DNA from 2 places in the Fodinicola acaciae genome. Region 1 is predicted to be linked to the other one. Evidence: riboswitches for the same ligand, from Rfam matches in the RefSeq annotation. Region 1 holds a riboswitch; the other holds the start of a gene.

Region 1 (4,789 bases):
CAACGCACGGACCCACGGCTCGGGATCGGCCGGAGCCGCGCGGCCGCCGTCGACCACGAGCAACACCGAGTCGGGTCCGGAAACCGTACGGTAGGCGACACCGTGCCTGGCCAGCAGCTGGCCGGTTGCTGCCGCCTCGGCCGGCCGCACGCGGATGGCCAGGAGCGCGTCCGGCGCCCGGGTGAGCTCGCCGGCCGCCTGCGCGGCCTTCTGCTCGGCGGCCAGCCGCTGCGGCGCGCGTACGCCTGGCGTCACCGTGCCGCGCGACGTGGTGATGGCGTTGAAGAGCAGCTTGGCGCTGCCGTCGGAAAACGCGCGGAAGTTCGGGTCGATCGCGAAAACCGTGACCCGGCCGGTGCCGACCGGCTCGCTGATCTCGGCCGCGGTGCCGCCGAGCTCTTCGGCGCCTTCCTGATAGCCGGAGACATACCAGTCGGCGGAGTTCGCCGGCGGATAGCTGGCCACCACGGTCGCCGGGTTGGCCGCGGTCATCACCGGATCGCCGTTGTACATCACCCAGTCGGTCGCGCCGACACCGGCGGTCAGCGGCGAGTTCGGCGTGCGTACGCGGAAAAGCGTGCCCGGCGCGGTGCCTTTCGGGTCGCGCAGGACCGCGGTGGACAGGCCGAGGCTCGCCGCGAGTTGTGCGCCGCCTTCCCAGCCGACGTAGTGGCCGCCGGCGTTGGTCCAGTCGGCCAACGCTTTCTTCCCGGTGTCACCGAGCAGAGTTTTCACTGTCTTCGCGTCGATGTCCGGCACGATCAGGGCGTCGAGGTTGGACAGCACGGACGGGCTGACCTGACTCGGGCTGAGAACCGTCGAGGGGATCTTCCAATCCTTGTCCAGCCGCCAGCGCAGCCAGCCGGCGCTCTCCGACGGCCGGAACGGACTGGAGGTGTAGGAAAGGATGCCGATCCGCGGCAGGCCGGATGGCAGCCGCAGCTTGGGCACCGTCACCGGCGAGACCGGCGACGCGCCTTTCACCAGCTGGCCGGAACGGCCACCGTCCACATTGGACAACAGGGCCATGCTCCAGCCGGAGACGTCGTAAAAGTACGGGAAAGGCACGTAGGTGTTCTCGTTGAGCATCGCCTGGATCCAGTGCTTTTCCTGCTGGTCCATCGGGATCCAGTACGTCCCGGCCGGCATGGTGGTCGCCGCCGGTGCCCGGCCGTACGCGGTGAAGTCCTTGACATACAACGGTTTCGGCAGCCGATAGACGCGAACACCGGCCTGCTGGAGGCGCTTGACCACGACCAGCGTGTCGCGCTTCTTCGCCGGATTGTCGGTGCGCAGGAAATAGCCGCAGACCTTGATGTCCGGCACCGGCAGCTGCACGGTGTGGCCCGGGTTGTAGACCTTGTTCGGCTGCAGCGCGCACTCCTGGCCCTGTTTTCGCGCCTGCACATAGCCGTCGTGCCAGCCGGTCAGGATCGCCTTTCGCTGGCTCGCGCCGGCGAACAGCGACGCCATGCCGGAGGTGTAGTGTTTTTCGGTCTGCAGCGGATAACTGGCCTGCTGGCCGACCTCGAAGGTCATCCCGGCGGCGCCGAACTGCGTGGTCGGCACGCTGTCGCCGTAACCCTGATAGAAAAGGTCATAGCCGGACTGGTAGGTCTCGAAGGCGAACTGCTTGGCCGTGAAAGCGGCGGCGTTGGCGGAGCCGTACACGTTGTTGATCCACTGCACCGACGCGTCCGAGGTCTCGTGGTAGGTCGGATCGGTGTTCGGCGGGAAGAAATAACCGTCGCCACCCATGCCGTGCTCGTCGATGTAGAGCTGCGGCGGGTATTTCGCCAGCAGGTCGAGCTTGCCCTGGGTTTCCGGCTGCGTACGGGCGAACCAGTCGCGGTTCATGTCGAAGGCGTAGGCGTTCTGCCGGGTGTTGGCGGCCCGACCGTCCGGGTTCTGCGACGGGATCAGGCCGACGACGGCGTTGTCCAGGATGCGGCTCGCGACGCAGTCGGTGCGGTCGGTCAGCTCGTACGCGATCCGGTCCACCGCGTCGCCGCCGGCCGGCTCGTTGCCGTGCACGTTGGCCGACAGCCAGAGGATCGCCGGCATCCGCGCCTGGATGGCCGTGGCGACCGCCGGCGGCAGGTCGGGCCGGCGCAGCAGCTCGGCGTCGTGGCTCAGCTGGCGCAGCGCGGCCGGCGAGAGATTCTTCTTGCGTGACACCAAAGCGTACGTGAGCCGCCGGCCGGTCGCGGTGGTCGCGAAGGTGCCGGTGACCAACTGGTCGCTGGCCCGGTCGACAGCGGCCAGATACTGGTTGAGCTGGTCGCCGGTGGCCTGCCGACTGCCGAGATCGAACCCGAGCACCTGTTTGGCCGTCGGGATCTTCCCGGCGAACACCGGCGTCGTCGACACCGTGTCGCACGTCGCCGCCGCAGCCGGTCGCGCCGCGGCCAGTCCCCCGCCGATCACCAGTGCCGCCGCGGTCGCGGCCACCCATCCGAGTTTTCGCACGCCAAGGCTCCGTTTCCCCAAGACAGCCTCAACATAAAGGCAAAGCACCGGAATGCCGCCGGCGCCGACCTCTATCGGACACTAATCTGCAGGTCGTGACCTACTTTCCGAGCCTGTCCAAGGTGCCGCCCAAACGCGCGCACACGCTGACCGAGCCGCGGCCAGTGCAACTGCACCTGGGTTGGGGGCTGCTGATGCTGTGCTGGCTGTGCATGCTCGCGCTGTCGGTCTATTCGCTGTTCCACGACCCGAAAACCAGCGGTTCGACCGTCTTCTGGGTGGTCTTCTGGGCTCTCGCGGTGTCCGCGATCATCCTCCGCGGCTGGTGGGGTGGCCCGCGGCCGTGGGTCTACATGAAGCTGCTCGCGCAGATCCTCGGACCGCTGTTCCTGATCGGTGGCGTCATCTTAGCGGGGATGGCCGTCGTGAGTTTCGGCGTCCAGCCACAGATGGCCGTCTATCTCCTGCCGACCCTGGTCTGCGGTGGCTCGCTGCTGGCGGCCGGCATCCTGCTGTCGACCCGGCCGGTACGCGCCTTCTACGAGCAGCCGTCCGGCTGAGCGTTGGTAAGGTGTTGCCGAGTCGTAACTGGCGTGTCGAGATGGATGTGACCATCGGGGAGCGGCTCCATCCCTCGGGATGTTCGTGCCGTACGCCTGGGCCTCTGGAATGGCTCTGGGAGGCGCGGCTGTGGTGCATCCGGATTCGTCGCTGCTAGGTGGTTTCGAGCGGCCCCAGCTGGTCGGGGTCGTCAATATCACCACCGACTCGTTTTCCGACGGCGGCAGATTCCTCGCCGCGCGGGACGCGTTGGCACATGCGCGGCGGCTGCGCGCCGACGGCGCGGACATCATCGAGCTCGGCCCGGCGGCCAGTCACCCCGATGCGCGGCAGCTGACCGCCGAGCAGGAGATCCGGCGCCTGGCCGATGTCCTCGACGAGTTGGTCGCCGCCGGCATCCCGGTGTCGGTCGACTCCTTCCGGCCACAGACCCAGCGTTTCGCCAGCGAGCACGGCGCCGCGTACCTCAACGACATCCAGGGCTTTCCCGATCCGGGCCGATACCGGGAGCTGGCCAAGCTCAGCTGCCAGCTGATCGTGATGCATTCGGTGCAGCGCAGCGGACCGGCCACCCGGGTCCTGACCGCCGCCGAGACGGTGTGGACCGGCATCGAACGGTTTTTCCACGAGCGGTTGACCGCGCTGCAGGCGGCCGGTGTCGACCGGGACCGGCTGGTCATCGATCCGGGGCTCGGCTATTTCCTTGGCCGGACTCCCGAGCCGTCGATGCTGGCGCTCAACCAGCTGAGTGCGCTCAAGTCACGGTTCGGGGTGCCGGTCCTGGTCTCGCCGTCGCGCAAGTCGTTCCTGCGTACGGTCACCGGCCGCGATCTCGACCAGATCGGCCCCGCCACCCTGGCGGCGGAGCTGTATGCCGCCTGCCACGGTGTCGGCTTCATCCGCACTCACGATGTCGCCGCCATTCGCGACGCGCTCACCGTCTTCCAGGCACTGGACGCCGTACGACGGGAACCGGCCGCCTCCCGGGAGGGAGACGGCCGGTTTCCGGCTAGCGCGGACTCCTAGCGGTTGTAGCCGCCGTAGTCGTAGTCGTCCAGCGGCACCGCCTGGCCACTGCCCTGTCCAAAGACCGAGTAGTCGCCGCTGTCGGTGTACGGGGACATCGAGTAGACCGAGGCACGCGCCTCCTCGGTCGGCTCGACCCGGATGTTGCGGTAACGGGAGATGCCCGTACCGGCCGGGATGAGCTTACCGATGATGACGTTCTCCTTCAGGCCCAGCAGCGAGTCACTGCGCGCCGCGATGGCGGCGTCGGTGAGCACCCTGGTGGTCTCCTGGAAGGAGGCCGCGGACAGCCACGAGTCGGTGGCCAGCGACGCCTTGGTGATGCCCATCAGGGACGGACGGCCGGAGGCCGGCTCGCCACCCTCGGCCACCACGCGACGGTTCTCCGCCTCGAACGAGGCACGCTCGATCGGCGCGCCGGGCAGGAAGTCGGTGGAACCCGAGTCGATGATGATGACCCGCTTGAGCATCTGCCGGACGATGACCTCGATGTGCTTGTCGTGGATCTGCACACCCTGCGACCGGTAGACCTCCTGGACCTCGCGGACCAGGTGCAGCTGCACCTGACGCGGGCCGAGGATCCGCAGCACCTCGTGCGGGTCGACGGCACCCTCGGTGAGCTTCTCGCCGACCTCGACGTGATCGCCGTCGGTGACCCGCAGCCGGGACCGGCGGGAGATCTTGTCATACGCGACCTCGTCGCTGCCGTCGTCCGGCACGATGACGATCTTGC
Region 2 (4,789 bases), on a different contig from region 1:
TTCGAAGGCGACGGCCCCGGCTTCCAGGCCGAGGGTCTGGCGTACGACATCGACGGCGTGCCGATCAAAGGCATCTCACCGAAAAACGCGTACGTGCCGGTCGCGGACGGCACCGGAAACGTACACATTTTCGTGGAAGCCGCGGCGAACCCGGCCGTGCTGCACGACTTCCTGCCGACCGACCTCGGCGACAAGCTGACCGCGCCGCAGGTGAAGATCTACCGGCTGGCCAAGGCCGAGATCGCGGTCCGCGACGAGGACGTCTGGCAGCTGATCCACGATGTCGAGGTGCTCGACGAGGTGATGCGCGAGCTGCCGGTCACCGAGCCGCGGCGCCACCTCATCCTCCGCGCGCTGGAGCGCGCACTTGACATGCTCGACCTGCACGACGTGCCCGGCACGGCGGCCGCCGCGCGCGAGCAGTTGGCCGAGGCGCTGGCACAGCCGGCCAACGCGAGCGCGCACCGGCTCTCGGCGACCGGCCACGCCCACATCGACAGCGCGTGGCTGTGGCCGCTGCGCGAGACCGTACGCAAGGCGGCGCGGACGTTCGCCAATGTCACCGCGCTGGCCAAGGACTATCCGGAGCTGGTGTTCTCCGCGTCGCAGGCGCAGCAGTACGAGTGGGTCAAGAACAACCAGCCGCACATCTACCAGCGCATCCAGGACGCGGTGAAGTCCGGCAACTGGGCGCCGGTCGGTTCGATGTGGGTCGAGTCCGACGCCAACCTGCCCGGCGGCGAGGCGCTGGCCCGCCAGCTGATCGTCGGCAAACGCTTCTTCGCCGAGGAGTTCGGCGTGGACACCCAGGAGATCTGGCTGCCCGACTCGTTCGGCTACACCGCCGCGTTTCCGCAGCTCGCGCGGCTGGCCGGGGTGCGCTGGTTCCTCACCCAGAAGCTGTCATGGAACCAGACCAACCGGCTGCCGCACCACACGTTCTGGTGGGAGGGCATCGACGGCAGCCGCGTCTTCACGCACTTCCCGCCAGTGGACACCTACAACGCGGTCTTCTCCGGCGAGGAGCTGACCCGGGCGGTCAGCCAGTACGCCGAGAAGGGCCTCGGCAGCACCTCGCTGATCCCGTTCGGCCACGGCGACGGCGGCGGCGGCCCCACCCGCGACATGCTCGAGCGCGCGCGCCGGCTGGCCAACCTGGAAGGCGCGCCGAAGGTCGTCGTGGAGAAGCCGGAGGAGTTCTTCAAGCGGGCTGAGGCCGAATACGCCAACGCGCCGGTCTGGTCCGGTGAGCTCTACCTGGAGTTCCACCGCGGCACGTACACCAGCCAGCACCTCACCAAGGCCGGCAACCGGCGCAGCGAGCACCTGCTCCGCGAGGCCGAGCTGTGGGCGGCGACCGCCGCGTTGCAGGGCAAGGAATATCCGTACGAGAAGCTCGAAGAGCTCTGGAAAACCGTGCTGCTGCACCAGTTCCACGACATCCTGCCGGGCAGCTCGATCGCCTGGGTGCACCGAGAGGCACGTGAGACGTACGCACGCGTCGCCGGCGAGCTGGAGACGTTGATCGGCGCGGCGCAGGAAGGCGACGGTGACGGTGCCAGCCAGGGGATCCGCGTGTTCAACGCCGGGCCGCTGGCGCGTTCCGAGGTCGTGGCCGTGCCGGTTGAGCTGGCGCATGGCGTCGAGGCGGACCAGAAACTGGCCGACGGACGGGTCGCCATGTGGTCGACCACGCCGGCTCTCGGCACCGGATCGGCCGAGCCGACACTGCCGAGTGGTGTCACTCCGGTGTCGGTCAGCGACCGCCGGCTGGACAACGGGCTCGTACGGATTTCGTTGGACGACAACGGTTTCCTGCGCTCGATCTACGATGTGGCGGCCGACCGGGAGGTGCTCGCGCCGGGGCAGGTGGGCAACCTGCTGCAGCTGCATCCCGACCACCCCAACCAGTGGGACGCCTGGGACATCGACAAGTTCTACCAGCACTCGCACCGCGATCTGTCCGAGGTGGACAGCATCGAGGTGCTGGACGCCGGCCCGCTGACCGGCGCGATCCGGGTCCGCAGGTCGTTTGGCGCGTCCAGGATCGACCAGGTGCTGCGGCTCGGCGCCGGCAGCCGGCGGCTGGACATCGAGACCGAGATCGACTGGCACGAGGACGAGAAGGTGCTCAAGGCGGCCTTCCCGATCGACGTACACGCCGACCGCACGGCCTCGGAGATCCAGTTTGGCCACGTCCACCGGCCGACGCACCAGAACACCAGCTGGGACGCAGCGCGGTTCGAGGTCTACGCGCACCGCTGGGTCCACGTGGGCGAGCCGGGCTACGGCGTGGCGGTGGTCAACGACGCCACCTACGGCTACGACGTCGGCCGGACGACGCGCGATGGCGGTGGCACGACGACGACCGTACGGCTGACACTGCTGCGCGCGCCGAGGAGCCCCGACCCAGAGACCGACCAGGGCGTGCACCGCTTCACCTACTCGATCCGCGCCGGCGCCGGCATCCCGGACGCGGTCGCCGAGGGTTACGCGCTCAACCTGCCGCTGCGTGTCGGCGCCGGCGCTCCGACCGAGCCGCTGGTCGACGTGTCCGGCTCAGGTGTGATCGTCGAGGCGGTCAAGCTGGCCGAGGACCGGTCCGGCGATGTCGTCGTGCGGCTCTACGAGGCACACGGCGCACGTACGACCGCGTCCGTACGTGCCGGCTTCGACCTCGCGTCCGCCGGTGTGGTCGACCTCCTGGAGCGGCCGCTCGAGTCCGCCGAGACGGTCGACGGCGAGCTGCGCGTGCCGCTGCGGCCGTTCCAGATCGTGACCGTACGCCTCAAACCGGCTCGCTAGACCCTCCCGAGGGTGACGTTTCGACGGTCGTCAGAACACCTCGAAACGTCACCCTCGGCGTCGTGTCAGCGGAGCGGGTTGACGGTGTCGTGGAAGATCTCGCGGATGTCGGCGGAGTCGCTGCCACAGATGGCGTACGTGGCGGCGATGACGAGGCGGCGGTCGATCGCGGGGTCGTTGACCTCGACGCTGAAGCGTGCGCGCAGGCCGGTGTGGCGGCGGATGCGTACGCTCACCGCGCGGCTGCCTTGCTTGCTGAAGACCATCTGGAACGGCATGACGACACCGTCCGGCACCAGGATGAACGGAAACACGTAACGGATCGAGCTGACGCCGACGGCACGTGAGACCAGCAGCGGAGCGTCGTTCTGCTCGATCGTCCACGGACTGTACGTGAAGTTGCGGAAGTGCGACTCGATGGTGCCCAGCAGGCCGTAACGCGGTCCGAAGACCTTGTGGCCGCCGAAGCTCGCATAGCCGGCGATCTCCTGGAGTCCGCGACCGACCCGGATCTCGGCCAGGTCGCGGAGGTTGGACGTGACCCGCTTGACGATCCGAGCCACCGGCTCCCGCTGACCGCGTATGTAAAAGTCGAGCTGCGTCGCTTTGAACGTGTATCGCGTACGCACCGTGAATCGGTCGAGCGTCTGCAAATCGGCGGTCACGGAGGCAGGGTAGGGCTGCTGCGCCAGCCGAGCGAGTCGGTAGGGTGGGCGGTGCCGCGACTGGCGTACGGGACGTGGAAACGACCACGAGGGAGCGGCACAGCCCGGAGCGATCCGGGAGCCAACCGGAGTGTCGCGCGCCTGGGCACACCGCAGCCCGAGCCGCCAGGAGAGCCGATGACCCAACACCATCCCGCACTGTCCGCCGAGGACCCAGAGCTCGCCGCGCTGATCGCGGCCGAGGAGCAGTTGCAGGCCGACACGCTGCGGATGATCCCGTCGGAAAACTACGTGTCCGCCGCCGTGTTGGAGGCGACCGGGACCGTACTCACCAACAAGTATTCGGAAGGCTACGCCGGCAAGCGTTACTACGAGGGCCAGCAGAACATCGACCCGATCGAGACGCTGGCCGCCGACCGCGCGAAAGCGTTGTTCGGTGCCGACCATGCCAACGTGCAGCCCTACTCCGGCTCGCCCGCCAACCTGGCCGTCTACCTGGCCTTCCTGCAGCCGGGGGACACCGTGCTCGGCATGGGACTGCCGGCCGGCGGTCACCTGACGCACGGCTGGAGCGTGTCGGCGACCGGCAAGTGGTTCAAGGCGGCGCATTACGGCGTACGCAAGGACACCGGCCGGATCGACATGGACGAGGTCCGCGACCTGGCCAGGACAGAGCGGCCGAAGCTGATCATCTGCGGTGGCACGGCGATCCCGCGCACCATCGACTTCGCGGCTTTCGGTGAGATCGCGCGCGAGGTCGGCGCGGTGCTGCTGGCCGACGTGGCCCACATCGCCGGCCTGATCGCCGGCGGTGCGCATCCGTCGCCGTTCCCGCACGCCGACGTCGTGTCGACGACGACCCACAAGACGCTGCGTGGTCCGCGTGGCGCGATGCTGATGACCAAGGAGGAGCACGCGAAGGCGATCGACCGCGCGGTGTTCCCCGGCCTGCAGGGTGGTCCGCACAACCACACGACCGCGGCGATCGCGGTGGCGCTGAAGGAGGCGGCCACCGATGACTTCAAGGCGTACGCGCGGCAGATCGTCACCAATGCCAAGGCGCTCGGCGAGGAGCTGGCCAAGCGCGGCTTCGACCTGGTCTCCGGCGGCACCGACAACCACCTGCTGCTGATCGACCTGACCAGCAAGGACATCCCCGGCAAGCCGGCCGCGAAGGCGCTGGACCGGGCTGGCATCGTGGTCAACTACAACACCGTGCCGTTCGACCCGCGTAAGCCCTTCGACCCCTCCGGCATCCGGATCGGCACGCCGTCGCTGACCTCGCGCGGCCTGCCGGCCTCGGAGATGGCCACCGTCGC

What was found. Region 1 has a riboswitch for ZMP and ZTP ahead of folP (dihydropteroate synthase). Riboswitches for the same ligand answer to the same signal wherever they lie in the genome.
Region 2: it holds a riboswitch for ZMP and ZTP, as region 1 does, so the genes downstream of both, GNX95_RS07245 (serine hydroxymethyltransferase) here and folP (dihydropteroate synthase) in region 1, are expected to answer to the same signal.

Annotation. Positions count from the first base shown of each region.
Region 1 covers NZ_WOTN01000002.1:519,983-524,771, reverse strand. The annotation lists gene GNX95_RS17755 (M14 family zinc carboxypeptidase) at 1-2,469, opposite strand, end outside; gene GNX95_RS17750 (hypothetical protein) at 2,565-3,029, shown strand; ZMP/ZTP riboswitch at 3,044-3,138, shown strand; gene folP (dihydropteroate synthase) at 3,208-4,056, shown strand; gene GNX95_RS17740 (DNA-directed RNA polymerase subunit beta') at 4,053-4,789, opposite strand, start outside.
Region 2 covers NZ_WOTN01000001.1:1,539,806-1,544,594, reverse strand. The annotation lists gene GNX95_RS07255 (alpha-mannosidase) at 1-2,805, shown strand, start outside; gene GNX95_RS07250 (hypothetical protein) at 2,871-3,470, opposite strand; ZMP/ZTP riboswitch at 3,517-3,624, shown strand; gene GNX95_RS07245 (serine hydroxymethyltransferase) at 3,648-4,789, shown strand, end outside.